Regions from separate parts of the Rhodoferax koreensis genome, predicted to be linked through region 2. Evidence: riboswitches for the same ligand, from Rfam matches in the RefSeq annotation. Region 2 holds a riboswitch; the other holds the start of a gene.

Region 1 (11,750 bases), 990 kb from region 2:
CTCGAGTACTACGACTTCTTCATCTACGCCACCGCGGCGTCGCTGATCTTCCCGCAGATCTTCTTTCCGCAGACCGATCCCAAGGTGGCCATCATCGCCTCGCTGGCGACCTACGGCGTCGGTTACGTGGCGCGGCCGATCGGCGCGTTTTTCCTTGGCCATTGGGGCGACACCCATGGCCGCAAGACGGTGCTGATCATCTGCATGTTCCTGATGGGTTTCTCCACCGTGGCCGTGGGCCTGCTGCCGACCTATGCACAGGTGGGCCTGTGGGCGCCGGCGCTGCTGGTGACGTTGCGGCTGATCCAGGGCTTCGCCGTGGCCGGGGAAATCTCGGGCGCGAGTTCGATGATCCTGGAGCACGCGCCTTTCGGGCAGCGTGGCTTCTATGCCAGCTTCACGCTGCAGGGCGTGCAGGCCGGGCAGATCCTGGCCGCGGCGGTGTTCCTGCCGCTGGCGCATTACATGCCGACCGAAGCCTTCAACACCTGGGGCTGGCGCATTCCGTTTCTGCTGAGTTTCCTGGTGATCGTGGCCGGCTACATCATCCGCCGCGAAGTCGATGAAACGCCCGCTTTCGCCGAGGAAGGCGCACGCCAGGCGATTCCGAAGGCGCCGGTGATCCAGGCCGTCACGGAGAACTGGCGCGACATGCTGCGCGTGATGTGCTGCTCGCTGATGAACGTGATCCCGGTGGTCACGACCATCTTCGGCGCGGCCTACGCGGTGCAACCGGGCTACGGCATCGGCTTCGCGAAAGACGTCTACCTGTGGATTCCGGTGATGGGCAACATCGTCGCCGTGCTGGTGATCCCGTTCGTGGGCAACCTGTCGGACAAGATCGGCCGCAAGCCGCCGATCATCATCGGCTCGCTGCTCGCCGGCCTGCTGTCGTTCGGCTACCTGTACGCGATCAGCATCCACAACGTGCCGCTGGCCATCGTCATGTCGCTCTTGATGTGGGGCGTGGTCTACCAGGGCTACAACGCGATCTTCCCGAGCTTCTACCCCGAGATGTTCCCGACCCGCACGCGTGTCTCCGGCATGGCGATTTCGCAGAACCTGGGCACGCTGGTGTCGGCCCTGCTGCCGGCGCTGTTCGTGGCCGTGGCGCCTCCCGGCGCGGCCAACATCCCGATCATGATCGGCTCGATCACGCTGGCCGTGTGTGTGATCGCCGCCATCGCCGCCTTCACCGCCCGCGAAACCTACCGCGTGCGCATGAACGACCTGGGCAATCCGAACGCCGTGCCGATCCCGAAGGCGGACTACGACCGCATGCGCAAGGAAATCATCGACGAAGCGCAGATGGCGCGCCGGACGGCTTGAAGCGACCGAATCCCCATACAAATGGCCCGCCGATGCGGGCCATTTTTTTGGAGCTCCAACGCTTCAGCGCCAGACCTGCTGGGCCACGCGCGCCATGTTGCCGCCCATGACCAGCGCCGCATCGTCACCGTCCATGCCCACCGCGCGCAGCGCGTCGGGCAACAGCCGCCAGCTCTCCACCGGCGTGTAGGTCGCCTTCATGATGGCGCGGTCGTAGCCCGCCGAGCGGGGCCACCAGTAGGCCGGGTCGTAGTCGCCCGGCGGCCGGTCGTCGAGTTCGCCCTGGTGGAAGCTGATGTCCAGGCCGATGCCGACATGGCGCACACCGACGAGGTCGGCCACATAGGCCGCATGGCGCGCCACATCCTGCACGGTGGGCGCATCGTTGCCGAGGAAGAACGACACCCCCGAGACACACACCACGCCGCCGGTGGCCGCGCAGGCGCGGATCTGTTCGTCGCTGACGTTGCGGCCGTGTTCGACGAGCGCCAGCGGATTCGCGTGGCTGAAGATCACAGGCTGGTTCGAGGTGGCCATGATGTCCAGGCTGCAGCGGCGGCCGGTGTGGGAGCAGTCCATTAACATGCCGGCCGCATTGACCGCCTGCACCATGCGCACGCCCAGCGGGGTCAGGCCGCGCTCGACGTCATGGCAGCCGTCGGCCACGCTGTTGTTGCGGTTGTACGCGAAGTGGATCTGGCGTACGCCCAGGCTCGCGTACAGCGCCACCATGTCGGGCTGCTCCAGCAGCGGCATGGCGCCTTCCAGGTCGAAGCCGATGGCGATCTGGCCGCCGGCCTGGGCCTGCGCGATGTCGGCCATGCTGCCGGCCAGCCGGTAGCGGTCGGGATGGGCGGCGATGGTGGCGCGGAAGCCGGCGATCACGGCCATCACCTGCGCCACCGGATTCATGTCCATGCCGACATTGATCGACACGTAGTTCACGCCGGCCTCGCGCAGCCGGTCGATCGGCGCGAAGCTGGCCTGCGGGTGCAGTGGCAGGCAGGCATGGGATTCCCAATTGACGCGGGCAGGGATCATGGGGTTTTCAGGAAATGACGGGTTTGCGGCGGAAGCCGGTGGAGGCGTCCATGAGTTGGCGGGTATAGGGTTCGGCCACACGGTGCGCGGCCAGGTCGCCGGAGGCCAGCATCTCGACCGTGCGGCCGCGCTGCATCACCATCAGCCGTTCGCACAGGTGCGTGACGACGGCCAGGTCGTGGCTGACCATGACGAAGCTCAGGCCCCGGCGCGCGCGCAGCGTCTCCAGCAGGTTGAGCACTTCGGCCTGCACCGAGGCATCGAGCGCCGAGGTGGGTTCGTCGAGCAGCAGGATCTGCGGCTCCAGGATCAGCGCGCGGGCGATGGCGATGCGCTGACGCTGGCCACCGGACAGCTGGTGCGGATAACGAAAACGGAAGCCCGTGCCCAGGCCCACCTCGTCGAGTGCGCGCTCGATGCGCGCCTGTTCGTCGCCGATGCCGTGGATGGCCAGCGGCTCGGCCAGCAACCGGTCCACGGTGTGGCGCGGGTGCAGCGAACCATACGGGTCCTGGAACACCATCTGCACCAGGCGGCGAAATGCCTTGCTGCCGGGTTCGGGCTGGGGCCCCGGGCCGAGCAGCCTGACTTCGCCCGATTCGCGCGGCGCCAGCCCGCAGATGGCGCGCAGCACGGTGGATTTGCCCGAGCCCGACTCGCCGACGATGCCGAAGCTCTCTCCGGGCTTTACGGTGAACGAGCTGTCGGCCACGGCGACGAAGCCGTCGAAGCTCACGCGCAGGTGCTGCACGTCGAGGCCGATGGGTTGGTGACTTACAGGGCCCACTCCGGCCTCCGGTCCAATGTGGGCAAGGGATGCCGGTGTTCGCCGAGTTGCGGCAGGCAATTCAGCAGGCCCAGCGTGTACGGGTGTTTGGCCTGGGCCAGGCCGCCCGCGCTGAGTTCCTCGACCACGCGCCCGGCATACATCACCAGCACGCGGTCGCAGAAGGTGGAGACCAGCCGCAGGTCGTGCGACACGAACACCAGGCCCATGCCGCGCTCGGTCACGAGGGCGTCGAGGATCGCCAGCACCTGCAACTGCACCGTCACGTCGAGCGCTGAAGTGGGTTCGTCGGCGATGAGCAGCTCGGGGTTGGCGATCAGCATCATCGCGATCATCGCGCGCTGCCCCATGCCGCCCGAGACCTCGTGCGGATAAAGTTGGTAGACGCGTTCGGGGTCGTCGATCTGCACCGATTCAAGCGCGGCCAGCGCGCGCTTTTTCGCCTCGCCGCCCGGCACCTTGGTGTGGGCCTGCAGCGCCTCGACGATCTGCTCGCCGATGGTCATCACCGGGTTGAGCGAAAACTTCGGGTCCTGCAGCACCATGGCGATGTGGCCGCCGCGCAGTGCGCGCCGCTGCTTGGGCGGGCAGTTCAACAGGTCGATGCCGTTGAAGGCCAGGCGCTTCGCCGTGACGATGCCGCCCGGTGCCGTCAGGCCCAGGATGGCGCGGCCGGTCTGCGACTTGCCCGAGCCCGATTCACCCACGATGCCCAGGCGCTCGCGGCCCAGCGTGAACGACACGCCGCGCACCACCTCGGTCCGGCCGCCTTCGCGGTTGGGGAACGAGACACGCAGGTCGTCGACGACGAGGAGCGGCTCGGTCATTTGACCCCCTTGGGGTCGAGTGCGTCGCGCAGTCCGTCGCCCACCAGATTGAACGCCAGACTCACCAGGAAAATCGCCGCACCGGGTGCTGCCGCCACCCACCAATGGTCGAGCACGTACTGCCGGCCGTTGGCGATCATCGCGCCCCATTCAGGCATCGGCGGTTGTGCGCCCAGGCCGAGGAAACCCAGCCCGGCGGCGGTGAGGATGATGCCGGCCATGTCCAGCGTCACACGCACGATCAGCGACGACAGGCACAGCGGCATGATGTGGTGCAGCACGATGCGCCACGGTGAGGCGCCGATGAGCTTGACGGCGGCGATGTAGTCGGTCTGGCGGATCGTCAGCGTCTCGGCGCGGGCCATGCGCGCATAAGGCGGCCAGGCGGTGATGGCGATGGCGATCACCGCGTTCTCGATGCCCGGGCCGAGCGCGGCCACGAAGGCCAGCGCCAGGATCAGCCGCGGGAAGGCCAGGAAGATGTCGGTGATGCGCATCAGCGTGGCGTCCACCAGGCCGCCCGCATAACCCGCGACGGTACCGACCAGCAGGCCGATGGGCGCGGCCAGCACCGCCACCAGCACGACGACGAAGAGCGTGATACGCGAGCCGTGGATCAACCGCGAAAGGATGTCACGGCCCTGGTCATCGGTGCCGAGCCAGAACTGGCCCGAAGGCGGCAACAGGCGCGTGGTGCGCAGGTCGCCCACCGTCGGCGAATAGGGCGCGAGCAGCGGCGCGAAGATCGCCACCAGGATCAGCGCCAGCACGATGAACAGGCCGAGCATGGCCAGCCGGTTGCGCATGAACACGCGCCAGGCGCCGTAGGCCCGGCCCCAGGCCGCCTGGCGCCGCGAGGCGGGCCGGTCGGACATCAGCCAGTCGTGCAGGCCGGGTTTGATGGGCGATGTACTCATCGGCTACGGGTGCGTGGGTCCAAGGTTCTGTACAACACGTCGGACAAAAGATTGAGGCCGATGTACACCGAGCCCACGGCGATGGTGCCGCCGAGCACGGCGTTCATGTCGGCGTTCTGCAAGGAATTGGTGATGTACAGGCCCAGGCCCGGCCAGGCGAACACGGCTTCGGTCAGCACCGAGCCTTCGAGCAGGCCGGCGTACGACAGCGTGATCACCGTGACCAGCGGCACCATGGCATTACGCAGCGCATGGCGCCAGATGATGCGCGCCTCCGACAGCCCCTTGGCGCGCGCCGCCACCACGTATTCCTGCGACAGCTCGTGCAGCATGAAGGAGCGCGTCATGCGGCTGATGTAGGCCAGCGAAAAATAGCCCAGCAGCGAGGCGGGCAGGATCAGGTGCGACAACACGTTGGCGAACGCATCCCACTGGCCGGCCATGGCCGCGTCGAGCAGCAGCAGGCCCGACACGTTGGCCAGCGTGTATTCGTAGACCACATCGACCCGCCCCGGCCCGCCGACCCAGCCGAGCCGGGCGTAGAACAGCACCAGGGCCATGAGTCCGAGCCAGAAGATCGGCACCGAATAACCGATGAGGCCCATCACCCGCACGATCTGATCGACCCAGCGGCCCTGGCGCACGGCGGCCCACACACCGAGCGGCACGCCGAAGCCCACGCCGATGAGGATGCCCAGCGTAGCCAGCTCCAGCGTGGCAGGAAACGCGCGGCGGATGTCGTCCATCACCGGGTGCGAACTCAGCACCGAGGTGCCGAAGTCACCGCGCAGGATCTTGCCGATGTAGATGACGAACTGCTCGTAGAGCGGCTTGTTGAAGCCCATCTCCTCGCGCACGCGCGCCACCAGTTCGCCCGAGGCGCGGTCGCCCACGATGGCCAGCACCGGGTCGATCGGCATCACGCGGCCGATGAAGAAAGTGACGGCCAGCAGGCCGAGGTAGGTCAACAGGATGACCACCAGGAAACGGCCTGCGTTGCGGAGCGCGCGCAGGCGACGGTTCCTGGCTGGCCCGGCGCCGGGCAGTGGGCTCGAAACGCTCAACTTCGGCTTCGGCAGTTACTTCTTGCTGACCAGGAACATGTAGTTGGTGTCGAAGGTCGGGCCGAGCTTGAAGCCATCGACGTTGCTGCGCACGGCCGCCACTTCGGTCTGCTGGAACAGCATGATGAAGGGGCTGGTCTTGCGGAACTCGGCCTGCATGTCCTCGTACATCTTCTTGCGCTTGGCGGTGTCGCGTTCGAGCACGGCGGCGTCGGCCATCTTGTCGAGCGCGGGCACGATCCAGGCGTTGCGCCAGGCCAGCGGCTTGGCCTTGGCGTCGTCGCTGTTGTCGCTGTTCTGCACGAAGGTGGCGTTGGTGTGCGGGTCCCAGTAATCGGCACCCCACTGGCCGATGTACATGTCGTGGGTGCGCGCGCGGTACTTGGTCAGCACCTGCTTGCCGTCGCCGGGGATGATCTCGATGTCGATGCCGGCGCGCTTGGCCGTCTGCTGGAAGGATTCGGTGATGCCCTGCACCGGCTGGATGGTGCGCATGTCGATGGTGACCTTGAAGCCGTTCGGCAGGCCGGCCTTGGTCAGCAACGCCTTGGCCTTGTCCACGTCGAGCTTGTAGGGCATTTCGGTGCTCGCGCCGAGCAGGCCGACCGGCATGAAGTTCTGGTCGATCACGCCGATGTTCTTGATGAGGGTGTCGCCGATGGCCGAATAGTCCACCAGCCACTTCAACGCCTCGCGCACCTCCGGCTTGGCCAGGTTCGGGTTCTTCTGGTTCAGGCTGATGTAGTAGACCGTGCCCTTGGGTGCCGAGGTGGTCTTGACGTCCTTGTTGCTGGCCAGCGCGGCGAGGTCCTGCGGCGCCAGGTTGCGCGCGATGTCGATGTCGCCTTTCTCCAGCAGCAGGCGCTGCGTGGCCGATTCCTTCACGTGGCGGTAGAGCACGCGCGCCAGTGGCATCTTGGGGCCGTAGTAGTTGTCGTTGCGCTCCAGGGTGATGACTTCGTTGGCGCGCCATTCGCGCAGCTTCAGCGGGCCGGAGCCGGCGTAGCCGGTCTTCATCCACGCGTAGCCCCAGTCGCCGTCCTTTTCGTGGCTGGCGACGAGCTTCTTGTCGACGATGGCCCCCACGTTGGCGGTGAGGCAGTTGAGCACGAACGACGGCGCGTAGGCTTTGTCGGTTTCCATCGTCAGCGTGAGCGGGCCGGTGGCCTTGATCTTGTCCTTGACGGAATCCTTGCCGAAGCCGAATTGGGTGAGGATGAAGGCGGGCGACTTGTCGAGCATCACCGCGCGCTGCAGTGAATAGGCCACGTCCTCGGCCGTGAGCGGGTTGCCCGAGGCGAACTTCAGGCCGGGCTTGAGTTCGAAGGTATAGGTCTTGCCGTCGGGCGAGATGGTCCAGGCCTTGGCCACGTCGCCGACGAGCTTGGAGGAGTCGGCGGGGTCCAGGCGCACCAGGCGGTCGTAGGTGTTGCCCATGATCTCGCCGGCAGACAGCTCGAAGGCTTCGGCCGGGTCCATGGTGATGATGTCGTCGAAGCCGAAGGCCACGACCAGGGTGTCCTTGGGCGTGGCGGCGACGGCGGAATGCATGCCCGCGGCGAGCACGAGGGCGGACGCGGCGGCCGCGACGAGGATTCGGCGATTCAACACGGGGCTCAGGGTGCGCATGGGGAAGTCCTTCTGTTGTATAGCGGCAAACGGGTGAAGCTTACCGATCGACTTCCAACGCAAGAACCATGCTAACCCTCGGTGGCGGTCTCCGTCGTTGCCAGGTGCATCGGGCTCAGTTCGCCGAGCAGGGCGCTGTCGATGAGCGGATAACGGTCGTTCGCCGGCAGGGCGTAATGCCACCATTCGTGGGGCAGGTGCACGAAACCGGCGTCTTCCATTACCTTCATCAGCAGCAGCCGGTTGGCCTGGGCAACCGGCGACACGGCGTCACTGAAATGGTGCGAGGCCGTGGTCATGTCGTCGAAGCCGGTGCCCATGTCGAGTTCGGCGCCCTGGCCATCGACCAGGGTCAGGTCCACGGCCGTGCCGCGGGTATGGTTGGAGCCGATCTTCGGGTCGGCCACATAGGCCTGGTCCGGCGCGGTTTCCCACAGCCTGACCTGGGCTTCGTGCGGACGGAACGCGTCGAAGATCTTCAGGCGGTAGCCGGCGTCCGCGGCGAGCGCGACCGCACGGCGCAGGCAGGCTTCGGCGTCGCGGTGCAGCAGGCAGACGGCCCGGTCGTAGATGCGCTGTCCGGCAACGTTGTCCGGCGTGGCATAGGCCAGGTGCAGCTGCACCTGGTGGGTTTCTGGGGTGATCTGGACGAGAGGGTGTGGCATGGGCATCGGCGCGCAGGCGGCGAACACGGCGAAAAACCTTCGATTATCGGGTGGAAGCCGCCTCGCTGCTGGCGCCGGGATGTGGCGGTAAAATCCGGGCTCCCAAGGAGCGTTGCAGCGGCCCACCCGGATGGGTGCCGTCAGGCTTGGGAACACCAACGACGCTCGCCTGATTCCTCGACCCACAGGTGAGCCGCATGCCCGAAATTTCCGTTCCTCCCTTGAAGCTGTCCGGCCTGGAGCCCGTCTCCATCGGCGAAGGCGCGCTGTTCGTCAACATCGGCGAGCGCACCAACGTCACCGGCTCCAAGGCCTTCGCCCGCATGATCCTGAACGGCGAGTTCGACCAGGCCCTGTCGGTGGCGCGCCAGCAGGTGGAGAACGGCGCGCAGGTGATCGACATCAACATGGACGAGGCCATGCTCGACAGCAAGGCGGCCATGGTGCGCTTCCTGAACCTGATCGCCTCCGAGCCCGATATCGCGCGCGTGCCGATCATGGTCGACAGCTCGAAGTGGGAGGTGATCGAGGCCGGCCTGCGCTGTATCCAGGGCAAGGGCATCGTCAACTCGATCTCCATGAAGGAAGGTATCGAGAAGTTCAAGCACGAGGCCCGGCTGGTGCGGCGCTATGGCGCGGCGGCCGTGGTCATGGCCTTCGACGAAAAGGGCCAGGCCGATACCTTCGCGCGCAAGATCGAGATCTGCGAGCGCGCCTACCGCGTGCTGGTGGACGAGGTGGGCTTTCCGCCCGAGGACATCATCTTCGACCCGAACATCTTCGCCGTGGCCACCGGCATCGAGGAGCACAACAACTACGCCGTCGATTTCATCGAGGCCACGCGCTGGATCAAGCAGAACCTGCCGGGCGCGAAGGTGTCGGGTGGGGTCTCCAACGTGAGCTTCTCGTTCCGCGGCAACGACCCGGTGCGCGAGGCCATCCACACCGTGTTCCTGTACCACGCGATCCAGGCCGGCATGGACATGGGCATCGTCAACGCCGGCATGGTCGGCGTGTACGACGCGCTCGAGCCGGTGCTGCGCGAACGCGTGGAAGACGTGGTGCTGAACCGCCGGCCCGATGCCGGCGAGCGCCTGGTCGAGGTGGCCGAAACCGCCAAGAGCGGCGCCAAGGACGAGAGCAAGAAGAACGACTGGCGCGGCACGCCCGAGGCGCCGGTGAGCGTGGAAGACCGGCTCGCCCATGCCATGGTGCACGGCATCACCGACTTCATCGTGCCCGATACCGAAGAGGCCTACCAGGCCATCCTCGCCAAGGGCGGCCGGCCGCTGCACGTGATCGAAGGCCCGCTCATGGCCGGCATGAACATCGTGGGCGACCTGTTCGGCCAGGGCAAGATGTTCCTGCCGCAGGTGGTGAAGTCAGCGCGGGTGATGAAGTCGGCCGTGGCGCACCTGATCCCCTACATCGAGGAGGAAAAGCGCCAGGACGAGGCCGCCGGCCGCGACGTGCGCACCAAGGGCAAGATCATCATCGCCACGGTGAAAGGCGACGTGCACGACATCGGCAAGAACATCGTCACCGTCGTGCTCCAGTGCAACAACTTCGAGGTGGTGAACATGGGCGTGATGGTGCCCTGCCACGAGATCCTGGCCAAGGCCAAGGTGGAGGGCGCGGACATCGTGGGGCTGAGTGGCCTGATCACGCCGAGCCTGGAAGAGATGCAGTACGTGGCCGGCGAGATGCAGAAGGACGACCACTTCCGCATCAAGAAGATTCCGCTGATGATCGGCGGCGCCACCACCAGCCGCGTGCACACCGCGGTGAAGATCGCGCCGCATTACGAGGGCCCCGTCGTCTACGTGCCCGACGCCTCGCGCAGCGTGGGCGTGGCGCAGAGCCTGCTGTCCGACCAGGCGGCCGCATACATCGACGAGCTCAACGCCGACTATGAGAAGGTGCGCATCCAGCACGCCAACAAGAAGCAGGTGCCGCTGTGGCCGCTGGCCAAGATCCGCGCCAACAAGACGCCGGTGGACTGGGGCGCCTACCAGCCCACCAAACCGAAGTTTCTGGGCCGGCGCGTGTTCAAGAATTTCGACCTGACCGAACTCGCCAAATACATCGACTGGGGCCCGTTCTTCCAGACCTGGGACCTGGCCGGGCCTTTTCCCGCCATCCTGAAGGACGAGGTTGTCGGTACCGAGGCGGTGCGTGTCTACGCCGATGGCCAGCGCATGCTCAAGCGCGCCATCGAAGGCCGCTGGCTCACCGCCAACGGTGTCGTCGGCCTGTACCCCGCGAACACGGTCAACGACGACGACATCGCGTTCTACACCGACGAGTCGCGCAGCGAGATCGCGCTGACCTGGCACGGCCTGCGCCAGCAGGCGGAAAAGCAGGCGGTGGATGGCGTCATGCGCCCGAGCCGCTGCCTGGCCGACTTCGTGGCACCCGCTTCCAGCGGCATCGCCGACTACGCGGGCGTATTCGCGGTCACGGCCGGCATCGGCGCCGAGAAAAAGGAAAAGGCCTTCCAGGAAGACCTGGACGACTATTCGTCGATCATGCTCAAGGCGATTGCCGACCGGCTGGCCGAAGCCTTCGCCGAATGCCTGCACCACCGCGTGCGCACCGACCTGTGGGGCTATGCGCCGCGCGAGTCGCTCAGCATCGAGGAACTCATCGGCGAGAAATACCAGGGCATCCGGCCCGCGCCCGGTTATCCGGCCTGCCCCGACCACAGCGTCAAGCCGGCCATGTTCGATCTGCTGCAGTGCGAGGAGATCGGCATGAGCCTGACCGAGAGCCTGGCCATGTGGCCCGCGGCCAGCGTCAGTGGCTTTTTCATCGGCCAGCCGGAAAGTGTGTATTTCAATGTAGGCCGCATCGGCGAAGACCAGTTGCAGGATCTGGCGCGCCGACGCGGCATGGCCGAGGGCGAACTGCGGCGGCTGTTGGCGCCGGTGCTGGGGTGACCGCGGATGAGTTGAGCTCTCCATCCGCTCTGGATGGCATTTTCCGAGACGCGCCGTCACCCACTTCGGGTTTACCCTGGCTTACAAAAAAGGCGCCACGGTACCGCTGTGCGGATTTACCTTTCCTTCTGGCCTCTAAATTGCGTCAGGGTCTTTGACTCTGAGGAACCTCATGTTACGTGCCGAGATGCGGACTTCGCCGCACCCTTCTTCTGTCGAATCTTCCCACCGGGCGCCCGTGCCCGCGCCAGGCTTGTTCTCCTCGCCGTGGATGAAGGCAGGCGTGTGGCTGCTGGCCGCCGCCTCGCTTGGCGTTTCCCTCGTCTACACAGGCAGCGAGGAGCACGTGGCTTCCCCGGGCTATGCGCTGGACCGGGACTGGGCCGCAAGTTCTCCGCTGGGTGTGGGCCCTGCGGCGCAAGCCGCGGCACCCCAGGCCGCGGCCACGCCGACCTGCGCCGTCTGCGGCAGGGTGGAAGCCGTCGCGTCGATGCCGCATGTCCAGGCGTCCGGCAAGAAGACCGTGTTCGAAGTCAGGGTGCGCATGGAGGA
Region 2 (11,750 bases):
GAAGCCCGCCTTGCGGCGTAGCTCCGCGTCGGCCAGTTCCTCGGCGGACGCGGCCTCGGTGGCGCGCGCATTCACCTTGCCGGACGCCTGGGCCAGATGGGCGTCGACTTCGGCATCATCCGCATCTTCGCTGTCGTCGTAGTCGGTCACCTCGCCGCCGCCGCGCATCCAGCTGTACGGGGCCTCGGGCTCGGGGTCGTCCACGGCGGGCGGCTCCCAGTGTTCGGACAACACGTGTTCGCACGCTTCTTCCAGCGACTCGGGTGTGAGCGACCGCGCGTTGAGCCCTTCCACGCAGAGCACGCGCGGGTCCTCGCGCAGCTTCTGGTGCAGCTGGCCGTGGCCCACGTCCACGCCGATGACCTGGGCCGCACCGGCCTGCAGCAGGCAGTCGGTGAAGCCGCCGGTGGACTGGCCGACGTCGAGCACGCGCAGGCCGGCCACGGCCAGGGCCGTGTGTTTCAGCGCCGCCTCCAGTTTGAGGCCGCCGCGCGAGACGTAGCGCGCCTCGGCATCGTCGAGCAGCTCGATCTTCGCCTCGACCGGGATGTCGTCCTTGTTCTTGCCCACGGTGCGCCAGTTGGCGCCGTCGAACCAGCGCATGCCGCCTGCGATCAGGCGCACGGCCTGCGAGCGCGAGGCGGCCAGGCCGCGCTCAACCAGCAATTGATCCGCACGCATCAGTAGCGATACGTCTCAGCTTTGTACGGGCCGTTCTTGTTCACGCCGATGTAGGCCGCCTGCTCGTCCGTGAGTTCGGTCAGCATCGCGCCGACCTTCTTCAGGTGCAGCCGCGCGACCTTTTCGTCCAGGTGCTTGGGCAGTACGTAGACCTTGCCGGGTTCGTAGGCTTCCTTCTTGGTGAACAGTTCGATCTGCGCGATCGTCTGGTTGGCGAAGCTGGCCGACATCACGAAGCTCGGATGGCCGGTGCCGCAGCCGAGGTTCACCAGACGGCCCTTGGCCAGCAGGATGATCTTCTTGCCATCGGGGAACTTGACATGGTCGACCTGCGGCTTGATCTCTTCCCACTCGTACTTCTCGAGCGAAGCGACCTCGATCTCGTTGTCGAAGTGGCCGATGTTGCAGACGATGGCCTGGTCCTTCATGCGCGACATGTGGTCGTGCGTGATGACACTCTTGTTGCCGGTGGTGGTGACGAAGATGTCGGCGTGTTCGCAGGCGTAGTCCATGGTCACCACGCGGTAGCCTTCCATCGCGGCCTGCAGGGCGTTGATCGGGTCGATCTCGGTCACCCACACCTGGGCGCTCAATGCGCGCAGCGCCTGGGCCGAACCCTTGCCCACGTCGCCATAGCCGGCCACGCAGGCAACCTTGCCGGCGATCATCACGTCGGTGGCGCGCTTGATGCCGTCCACCAGCGACTCGCGGCAGCCGTACAGGTTGTCGAACTTGCTCTTGGTCACCGAATCGTTCACGTTGATGGCGCGGAACAGCAGCGTGCCCTTGGCGCTCATCTCGTTGAGGCGGTGCACGCCGGTGGTGGTTTCCTCGGTCACGCCGATGATCTCGGCCGACTTGCGGGTGTACCAGGTCGGGTCCACGGCCAGTTTGGCCTTGATCGCGGCGAACAGCAGGGTTTCCTCTTCGCTGGTCGGGTTGGCGACGACCGAGATGTCCTTTTCGGCGCGCTGGCCCAGGTGCATCAGCAACGTGGCGTCGCCGCCGTCGTCGAGGATCATGTTCGGGCCTTCGCCAGGGGTTCCCTTGGCGCCGAAGTCGAAGATCGAATGCGTGTAGTCCCAGTAGTCCTTCAGCGACTCGCCCTTGATGGCGAACACCGGTGTGCCTGCGGCGGCGATGGCCGCGGCGGCATGGTCCTGCGTCGAGAAGATGTTGCACGAAGCCCAGCGCACCTGGGCGCCGAGGGCTTGCAGGGTTTCGATCAGCACGGCGGTCTGGATCGTCATGTGCAGCGAGCCGGTGATGCGTGCGCCTTTCAAGGGCTGGGCCGCGGCGAATTCCTCGCGGATGGCCATCAGGCCGGGCATCTCGGTTTCGGCGATGCGGATTTCGCGCTGGCCCCAGGCGGCCAGGGACAGGTCGGCGATGGCCTGGTCGGCCGTGGAAATGGGTTTGAGGACTGCGTTCATGGTGGCTCCAAAACAGGTTGGTACAGCCACTGCCAGCGCATGGGACGAGCGTAATGTGGTTGGCTCACCTCACGCGCGGGCAGTGGGTGAGCGCCGTTATCACTTGATGGACGGTTTTCCGAGCCTCACACCGTGACCCGATGTCTCAACGGGCCAGGGGCTGCAGCGCTCCTCGGAATCGGGTGATTATACAAACCACCCGAAGGTCGGCGCGTCACAACCCCCGCTGGATGATGATCCTCTGGATGTCCGAAGTCCCCTCGTAGATCTGGCAGACCCGCACGTCGCGGTAGATCCGCTCGACAGGAAAGTCGCTCACGATGCCGTAGCCGCCGAGCGTCTGGATCGCCGCGCTGCACACGCGCTCGGCCATCTCGCTGGCGAACAGCTTGGCCATGGCCGCCTCCTGCAGGCAGGGCCGGCCGGCATCACGCAGGGCGGCGGCGTGCCAGACGAGCTGGCGTGCGGCCTCGATTTGCGTGACGCATTCGGCCAGGCGGAACCCCACGGCCTGGTGGTTGAAGATCGGCTGGCCGAAGCTTTGCCGGTCCTTCGCATAGGCCAGCGCCACCTCGAAGGCGCTGCGGGCCATGCCGATGCTTTGCGCGGCGATGCCGATGCGCCCGCCCTCCAAGGCGCCGAGCGCGATGCGGTAGCCCTCGCCCTCCTGGCCGATCAGATTCTCCACCGGGATGCGGCAGTCGTCGAAATTGATCTGCGCCGTGTCGCTGCTGTGCTGTCCGAGCTTGTCTTCGAGCCGCGCCACGTGGTAGCCGGGCGTGCTGGTCGGCACGATGAAGGCGCTCATGCCCTTCTTGCCCGCGGCCCTGTCGGTCACGGCAATGACGATGGCCACCTGGCCATTCTTGCCACTGGTGATGAACTGCTTCACGCCGTTGAGCACATAGGCGTCGCCGTCGCGCACGGCGGTGGTGCGCAGCGCCGAGGCATCGCTGCCGACCTGCGGCTCGGTGAGGCAGAACGCGCCGAGCATGCGGCCCTGGGCCAGCGGCACCAGCCACTTCTGCTTCTGCGCGGTGTTGCCGTAGAGCAGCAGGATGGCGTTGACCGGGCAGTTGGTCACGCTGATGGCGGTGCTGGTGCCGCCATCGCCAGCGGCGATTTCCTCGAGCACCAGCGCCAGACTCAAGTAGTCCAGGCCGGCGCCGCCGAACTCCTCCGGCACGCAGATGCCATAGGCGCCGAGTTCGGCCAGTCCCTCATGCTCGGCCTTGGGGAAATGATGTTGCTTGTCCCAGCGGCCGGCGTTGGGCCAGAGCTGCTCCTGCGCGAACACGCGCACGGCATCGCGGATCATTTCCTGGTCGGGGGTCAGCAGCATGGTGGGCTTCTCGATTGACGTTGACGTAAACGTCAATTATGACCGCCACCCAAGACAGTCTGTACCGGGACTTACCAACCCTCGTAGCGTCGGCCGTCGTGGTGCAGGAACCGGCCGCGCTCCCCGGGCGTGGCCGCGGCCAGCGTGCGGCGCATGGCCGATACGCTGGCGGCCACCGTCAGCGGCGCGCCCGGGCCGCCCATGTCGGTCTGCACCCAGCCCGGGCACAGGGCGATCAGTGTGGCGCGCGGATAGTCCTGCTGGGCCGAGGCGACCGCCATGTTCAGCGCCGCCTTGCTCACGCGGTAGGTCCAGGCGTTGCTGGCGGCCACGCCGGCGATCTGCCCCATGCCGCTGGTGATGAACGCGAAGACGCCCGCCGCTTCTTCCACCAGCGGCGCCACCTGCGGCAACGCCTGCATCGCGCCCAGCACGTTGGTGTGCATCACGCGGTCGAAGTCCTCGCGCGTGGGAGGCGCGGTGGCGTCGCCTTCGGAAAACAGGCCGGCCACGTAGACCGCCGTGTGGATTTTTTCGCCGTCGAGTTGCCAGGCCAGGCCGCTGACACTGGTCGGCTCGGCCACGTCGAGCCGCAAGGCCTCGGCACCGAGCGCCTTGAGCCGCGCGAGGCCGTCGGCGCCGCGCGCGGTGGCGATCACGCGGTCGCCGGCGTCGAGATACTGGCGCACGAATTCGAGGCCGATGCCGCGCGAAGCGCCCAGGATGAGGATGTTGGCCATGGCGATGTCCGGAAGAAAAACCGCATGCTAGCGCCAGCTAGGCCGCGGCCGCGGCCTCCGGCGTCATGATGGCCTCGCACAGCCGTTCCGTGGCCGCCGAGGTGCCGCCTTCCAGCGTGGCCAGTGCCAGCGTCAGGCAGCCGTGCACGCCCGTGCCCGACAGCGGCACGAAGCGCACCTGTTCGGATTGGAAATGCCGGATCACGCCCGGCATCAACGCCACGCCCACGCCGCTGCCGACCAGACCGACCATGGTGAACGCCTGGGTGGCTTCCTGTACCACGCGCGGCACGAAGCCCGCGGCGCGGCAGGCGTCGAACAACGTGCCGCGCAGCCGCGGCACCTGCGTGCGGGAGAACATCACGAAGGACTCGTCCGCCAGTTCGGCCAACTCGATGTTCTGCCGCTCGGCCAGGCGGTGGCCGCGCGGCAGCACGGCGATGATGTCGTCCTTCTCCACCTCGATGATGCGAAAGCCGTCCACGTCGTCGGCCGGCAGGCGGATCACGCCCACATCCATGCGCCCCTCGCGCATGGCCTGCAGCAGCGTGATGGTCACGCCCTCGGACACCTCCAGCCGCACGCCCGGATGCCGGGCCATGAAGCCGGGCAGCCGCCGCGGCAGCAGCTGGTAGATCGCCGAACCGACGAAGCCCAGCCGCACCACGCCGAGTTCGCCCAACGCCGCCAGCCGCGCGTTCTGCCGGGCGCGCTCCGCGTGCAACAGGCAGCGGCGCGCCTCGTCCAGCAACTCGGTGCCGGCGGCGGTCAGGCTCACGCCGCGGGTGCCGCGCAGCAGCAAAGGCACGCCCACCGACTCCTCGAGCTTGCGGATCGAGATGGACAGCGCGGGCTGGGCGATGAAGGAGCGCTCGGCCGCTTCGGAGAAGCTGCCGGCCTCCACCACCGCGACGAAATGCTCGAGTTGGCGCAAACCGAAATGCAGTGCCATGCGTGACCTCCAGAAGCAAAGGGGCGCGCGGGCGGCGCGCAGATACATATTTAAAAATTATACATATCCATCAAATTCATATATTTGATTGATACGCCATCGCTTTGTAATCTTCCCCACATGGAAAGCAATCAATCCCCCGACGCAGCACTTCGTGGCGTACGCATCGTCGATCTGACCACGGTCGTCTTCGGCCCATATGCCACCCAGACGCTCGCCGACTACGGCGCCGATGTGATCAAGATCGAGACGCCGGCCGGCGACGGCACCCGCTTCAACGGACCGGCGGCACAGCATGGCATGTCGTCGATGTTCCTCGGCTCCAACCGCAACAAGCGCAGCGTGGTGCTCGACCTGAAACAGCCCGAAGGCCGCCAGGCGCTGCACGCGCTGTGCGACACGGCGGACGTGTTCGTGCACAATATCCGGCCGCAGAAGCTGGCTCGTCTCGGCCTGTCGGCGGCGGCGCTGCGGGCGCGCAATCCTCGCCTGGTATTCGCCGCGCTGCATGGCTTCGGCGAAGGCGGCCCCTATGCGGGCAAGCCGGCCTACGACGACACCATCCAGGCGCTCAGCGGTGCGGCCGACCTGGTCCGCCGGCAGTCGGGCACGCCCGGCTACCTGCCCACCGTGATGGCCGACAAGGTTGCGGCCCAGATGGCTGTGCACGCCATCATGGCCGCGTTGTTCCAGCGCGAGCGCACCGGCCTGGGCCAGGAGGTGGAGGTGCCGATGTTCGAGTCCGTCACCGCCTTTCTGCTGGTCGAGCATTTCTTCGCGCGGCAGTTGCAGGAAGGACCCGCACCGGACCGCGCCACCGAGCAGGAACTGGGCTATCCGCGCTCGCTCGCGGCCTGGCGCCGCCCGTACCGCGCGGCCGACGGTTATGTCTGCATCATGCCCTACACCGACGAGAACTGGCATCGCTTCTTCACCGCGGTCGAGCGGCCGGACCTGCTGGCCGACCCGCGCTTCCTCAGCCACGCCAGCCGTTCGCGCCACGTGGCCGAACTGCTCGCTTGCGTCGGCGACATCGTCACCGGGCGCACCACGGCGGACTGGCTGGCGCTGTGCAAGGCCATGGACATCCCGTGCGCGCGGCTCAACCGGCTGGACGAGCTGGAGGAGGACCCGCATCTGCGCGCCGTCGACTTCTTCCAGTCCTTGCCGCTGGGCGCCGATACGCAGTTGCGCTTCCCCCGTTTCCCGCTGCGACTGAGTGCCAGCCAAGTGGCGCCCGCCGCGCCGCCACGGCTCGGCGAGCACACCGCCGAAGTACTGGCCGGCCTGGGCCTGCCCGACTGCGTGCTCGGCCCGGTGCTGGCCACGGCCATGGCCGCCGCCACGCCACCCGCGGCGCCGGCCCCCGGCGCGGCCACGCCCTGAGCCGGCTGCCGTACGTCCATCTTCACCACAGGAGTGTTCCCCATGTTGTCCCACCAGGTTTGCGCCCACCGCCCCGCGGCCCAGCGCACCCGCCCTACCGGAGACCCGCAATGGCTCTGATCGAAACCACATTGGCCACGAACGCACCGGCCTTCGCCCGCAGCCGCGCCGCGATGCTGGCGCAATTGGCCCGGCTGCGCGAAATCGAACGCACCACCCGCGAGGCCTCCGATGCGGCCGGCCCGCGCTTTCGCAAACGCGGCCAACTGCTGCCCTCCGAGCGCCTGGCGCTGCTGCTGGACCGCGGCCGGCCCTTCCTGCCCCTGAGCACGCTGGCCGGCTACGGCCTGGGCAGCCCGCGTCCGGACGGCCGCGCCATCGCCGGCGGCGGCCTCATCGCCGGCATCGGCTGGGTCTCGGGCGCACGCTGCATGGTGTGCGTGTCGGACTCGGGCATCGACGCGGGCGCGTTCCAGCCGCGTGGGCTCGAAAAGCTGCTGCGCATCCAGGAAATCGCGCTCGAAAACAAGCTGCCCTTCGTCCAACTGGTGGAAAGCGCTGGCGCCAACCTGCTGAACTACCGCGTGGAGAACTTCGTGCTCGGCGGCCAGAAGTTCCGCAACCTGGCCCGGCTGTCCGCGGCGGGGCTGCCGGTGGTGACCGTGACGCACGGCCCCTCGACGGCCGGCGGCGCCTACCAGACCGGCCTGTCCGACTACATCGTGATGGTGCGCGGACGCTCCCGCGCCTTCCTGGCCGGCCCGTCGCTGCTCAAGGCCGCCACCGGCGAGGTCGCGACCGAGGAGGAACTCGGCGGCGCGGAAATGCACGCACGCGTATCCGGACTGGCCGACTACCTGGCCGAAGACGACCGCGATGCGTTGCGCATCGCCCGCGAGATCGTGGGCTCGCTCGACTGGAACCGGCATCAGCGCACCATCAGCCGCGGTGAGATCGTGCCGCCGCGCTACGACGCCGAGGAGCTGCTGGGCGTGATGCCCGAGGATCACCGCCGGCCGGTGGACATGCGCGAGGTCATCGCCCGCATCGTCGACGGCTCGGACTTCCGCGAATTCGGCGCACTCTACGGCGCGGCCACGGTCTGCGGGCACGCACGCATCGAAGGCTTCGCCGTCGGCGTGATCACCAACAACGGCCCGATCGAGCCCGCCGGCGCCGCCAAGGCCACGCACTTCATCCAGGCCTGCTGCCAGTCGGGCACGCCGCTGCTGTACCTGAACAACATCACCGGCTTCATGGTGGGCCGCGCTTTCGAGGAGGGCGGCAGCATCAAACACGGCGCCAAGATGATCCAGGCCATCACCAACGCCACCGTGCCGCAGATCACGCTGTACTGCGGCGCCTCCTTCGGCGCGGGCAACTATGCGATGTGCGGGCGCGGTTTCCTGCCGCGGTTCTGCTTCTCCTGGCCCAACGCCAAGACCGCGGTGATGGGCGCCGAGCAGGCGGCGCAGACCATGGTCAACGTCCAGCGCACGACGCTGCAGCGCAAGCACGGCACCGTCGACGAAGCCCGGCTCGAAGCCCTGGACGCGCAGGTGCGGGCCAACTTCGAGCGGCAGATGGACGTGTTCGCCACCAGCGCGCTGCTGCTGGACGACGGCGTCATCGATCCCCGCGACACCCGCGCGGTGCTCGCGCTCGCCCTGGATGTCTGTGCCGACGCGGCGCAGCGCCAGCCCCATCCCATCCAATTCGGCGTGGCAAGACCGTGAACACTTCATCGACAACCCCCTCGGGCGCACCGGCCGTGCGCTCCATCCGCAACCTGCTGGTGGCCAACCGTGGCGAGATCGCGCTGCGCATCATGCGCACGGCGCGCGCCATGGGCATCCAGACGGTCGCCGTCTACTCGACGGCGGACCGCGACGCGGCGCACGTGGCCTATGCCGACCAGGCCGTGTGCATCGGCGGCGCGGCCCCCTCGGCGTCGTACCTCGACATCAGCGCCCTGCTGCGCGCTGCCGCGGCCACCGGTGCCGATGCCGTGCATCCGGGCTACGGCTTCCTTTCGGAAAACGCGGCCTTCGCCGAGGCCTGCACGCAGGCCGGGCTGGTCTTCGTCGGTCCATCGCCGCGCGCCATCGACGCCATGGGCGACAAGGCGCGGGCCAAGCGCTTCATGCGCGAGGCCGGACTGCCCTGCATCCCGGGCTACGACGGCGACGACCAGAGTGCCGCCACGCTGGCCGCGGAGGCCGAGCGCATCGGCTACCCCGCGCTGGTGAAGGCCACCGCCGGCGGCGGCGGGCGCGGCATGCGGGTGGTCGAGTCGGCGCGCGACTTCGGGCCGGCACTGGAGTCGGCGCGCTCGGAGGCCCGCAATGCCTTCGGCGACGAACGCATGCTGATCGAACGCGTGGTGCGCGAGCCGCGCCACATTGAGATCCAGGTGCTGGTCGACCGTTACGGCCAGGGCGTGCATTTCGGCGAACGCGACTGCTCGGTCCAGCGCCGCCACCAGAAGGTCATCGAGGAAGCGCCGGCACCGGGCCTGCCCGCCGGGCTGCGCGATCGGCTCGGCGAGGCCGCCGTGTCCGCGGCGGTCAAGCTGGGCTACGAAGGCGTGGGCACCTTCGAGTTCCTGGTCGAGGGTGGCGAACGGTTCTACTTCATGGAGATGAACACCCGGCTGCAGGTGGAGCATCCGGTGACCGAGGCCATCGCCGGGGTCGACCTGGTGGCCTGGCAGCTGCGGGTGGCCATGGGCGAGCCCCTGGGCATCACCCAGGCCGACATCGGCTTCACGGGCCACGCCATCGAGGTGCGCCTGTGCGCGGAAGACGAGACACGCGGCTTCATGCCGCAGAGCGGCCGCATCGACCTGTTCCGCGCGCCGGCCGGCATCCGCGTGGAGCATGCCGTGGCCTCGGGCATGGAGATCCCGCCCTACTACGACTCGATGTTCGCCAAGCTGATCGCGCACGGCCGCGACCGCGAGGAAGCCCGGCGCAAGCTGGTCAAGGCCCTGGCCGAGACCGTCGTGTTCGGCGTGAAGACCAACCGGCAATCGCTGGTCCGCTTCCTGGAGCATCCCGACTTCGCCGCCGGTGGCGTCGACACCGGTTTCCTGCAGCGCCACCAGGCGGCGCTCGCGGTGCCAGCCGCCCCACCGCTGGCGCTGGCGCTGGCCGCGCTGGTGCTGTGCCAGGCCGGTGCCGCTAACCCAAGCCGCGCCGCGCCGTCGACCCTGCTGCTGCGTGACGACGCCGGCGCCACCCACGAGGTGCGCGTATCGGGCGGCGAACACGGCAGCTTCCAGGTGGTGAGCGGCGAGCACGAGCACACGCTGGCGCTGCGCTTGCGCGAAGCGCCGCAGGCCGTCTTCACCTATGCGGGCGTGGACCGTCCACTGCTGTGGCAGGTGGTGGAGGGCCGCGTGCACGTGCAGTGGGCCGGACTGGCCGCGTCCTTCACCGACGTCACCCACGCCCCCGCCGCACCCGCCGGCGATGCGGCCGCGGACGGCCGCGTGCGTGCGCTGTCCAACGGGCGCGTCGCCTCGGTCCTGGTGGCACCGGGTGCGGTGGTCGAGGCCGGCGCACCCCTGCTCACCGTGGAGGCCATGAAGATGGAACACATGCACGTGGCCGCCGCCAATGGCGTGGTGCGCGCGGTGCTGGTGGCCGTGGGCGACTCCGTGGCGACGGGGCGCGTGCTGGTCGAAATGGAGCCGGCGCCCTGAGCGGCCCGGCATCGGCCGATTTTTCCGAAGGACCCAAGATGAACGAACTACTGACCGAGGACCGCGCCGACGGCGTGCGCATCCTCACACTCAACCGGCCTGCCAAGCACAACGCGCTGAACACGGCGCTGACCCGCGCATTGCTGGAGGCCTTGCATAGCGCGAACCACGACGGCGAATGCCGCGCCATCGTGCTGGCGGGCGCGGGCCGCAGCTTCTGCGCCGGTGCCGACACCAGCGAATTCAGCGCGCTCGCGGCCGACGACCCCCAGCTCGCACTGGACCGCGCCGACCTGACGACCCGGCTGCATGCAGCGTTCACGGCCATCGACAAGCCGGTGGTGGCCGCGGTGCAGGGCAATGCCCTCGGCGGCGGCGCCGGCCTGGCGCTGGCCTGCGACCTGATGGTGGCGGCCGAGAACATGCGCCTGGGTTATCCGGAACTGCGCCACGGCATCGTGGCTGCGGTGGTGATGGCCAACCTGGTGCGCCAGCTCGGGCGCAAGCAGGCGTTCGCGCTGCTCGCCACCGAGCGCACGCTGCAGGGAACGGAGGCCGCGCGCCTCGGGCTGGCGTTGGAAGCCGTGCCCGCGGAGCAGGTCGTGGAGGCCGCCGTCGTTGTGGCGTCCGGCATGGCCGCCTGGTCGCCGCTGGCGATGGCCACCACCAAACGGCTCTTCTACCGCGTCTGCGACCTGCCGCTGGCCGAGGCGCTGCAGGCCGGCCGCGACACCAACATGCTCATGCGCAGCTTTCGCAAGGCGCAGCCCGCCACGCACTGAAAGGACCGCCATGTCGAACCCCATCCATGCGGACGCCGCCACGGGCGCCGCCCCGCGCCCGCGCGACGTCGTACTCTGTGAATGCTTCGCGCGGGACGGCCTGCAGCACGAACCGGCCTTCATCCCGACACCGCAAAAGGCCGCGCTGATCGACCGCTTCGCCGCCATCGGTTTCGAGCGGGTGGAGGCCACCTCCTATTCGAACCCGAGCCTGGTGCCGCAGTTCCAGGACGCCAGCGCGCTGCTGCAGCAACTGCCTCGGCGCGCCGGCGCCTATTACAAGGCCACCTGCGCCAACCCGCGCGCCGTGGAGCGCGCCACGGCCGACCGCCAGCTCGGCTTCGGCGCCAACGAGATCAGCTTCCTCGTCTCGGCCTCGGAATCGCATTCGCAACGCAACCTCAAGCGCAGCCGTGCGGCGCAGTGGGACAACGTACGCCAGATGCGCGAACTCGCCGGCGACGGCTTTCGCATCGTCGGCACCGTCTCGGTGGCCTTCGGCTGCCCCTTCGAGGGCCGTGTCGATCCGCAGCAGGTCGTGCGGGACGTGGAGGCCTTTGCCCGCCTGGGCGTGACCATGGTGGCACTCGGCGACACCACCGGCATGGCGACACCGCGCGCCATCCATGCGCTGGTCGGCCAGATCGCCGCCGAGGTGCCGGGGGTGACGCTGGTGGCGCACTTCCACGACTCGCGCGGCACCGGCCTGGTCAATTGCCTGGCGGCCT

What was found. A riboswitch is a leader RNA that binds a small molecule or an ion and turns the genes downstream of it on or off. The one in region 2 is predicted to bind S-adenosylhomocysteine.
Region 1: another riboswitch for S-adenosylhomocysteine. It lies ahead of metH (methionine synthase); the one in region 2 lies ahead of ahcY (adenosylhomocysteinase).

The regions. Positions count from the first base shown of each region.
Region 1 covers NZ_CP019236.1:188,058-199,807, forward strand. The annotation lists gene RD110_RS00850 (MFS transporter) at 1-1,329, shown strand, start outside; gene RD110_RS00855 (dipeptidase) at 1,393-2,370, opposite strand; gene RD110_RS00860 (ABC transporter ATP-binding protein) at 2,378-3,157, opposite strand; gene RD110_RS00865 (ABC transporter ATP-binding protein) at 3,145-3,984, opposite strand; gene RD110_RS00870 (ABC transporter permease) at 3,981-4,901, opposite strand; gene RD110_RS00875 (ABC transporter permease) at 4,898-5,980, opposite strand; gene RD110_RS00880 (ABC transporter substrate-binding protein) at 5,981-7,594, opposite strand; gene ddpX (D-alanyl-D-alanine dipeptidase) at 7,666-8,265, opposite strand; S-adenosyl-L-homocysteine riboswitch at 8,359-8,433, shown strand; gene metH (methionine synthase) at 8,457-11,198, shown strand; gene RD110_RS00895 (hypothetical protein) at 11,371-11,750, shown strand, end outside.
Region 2 covers NZ_CP019236.1:4,996,629-5,008,378, forward strand. The annotation lists gene RD110_RS23105 (TlyA family RNA methyltransferase) at 1-681, opposite strand, end outside; gene ahcY (adenosylhomocysteinase) at 681-2,114, opposite strand; S-adenosyl-L-homocysteine riboswitch at 2,196-2,294, opposite strand; gene RD110_RS23115 (acyl-CoA dehydrogenase family protein) at 2,329-3,456, opposite strand; gene RD110_RS23120 (SDR family oxidoreductase) at 3,528-4,196, opposite strand; gene RD110_RS23125 (LysR family transcriptional regulator) at 4,234-5,148, opposite strand; gene RD110_RS23130 (CaiB/BaiF CoA transferase family protein) at 5,269-6,534, shown strand; gene RD110_RS23135 (acyl-CoA carboxylase subunit beta) at 6,645-8,270, shown strand; gene RD110_RS23140 (acetyl/propionyl/methylcrotonyl-CoA carboxylase subunit alpha) at 8,267-10,240, shown strand; gene RD110_RS23145 (enoyl-CoA hydratase/isomerase family protein) at 10,279-11,022, shown strand; gene RD110_RS23150 (hydroxymethylglutaryl-CoA lyase) at 11,033-11,750, shown strand, end outside.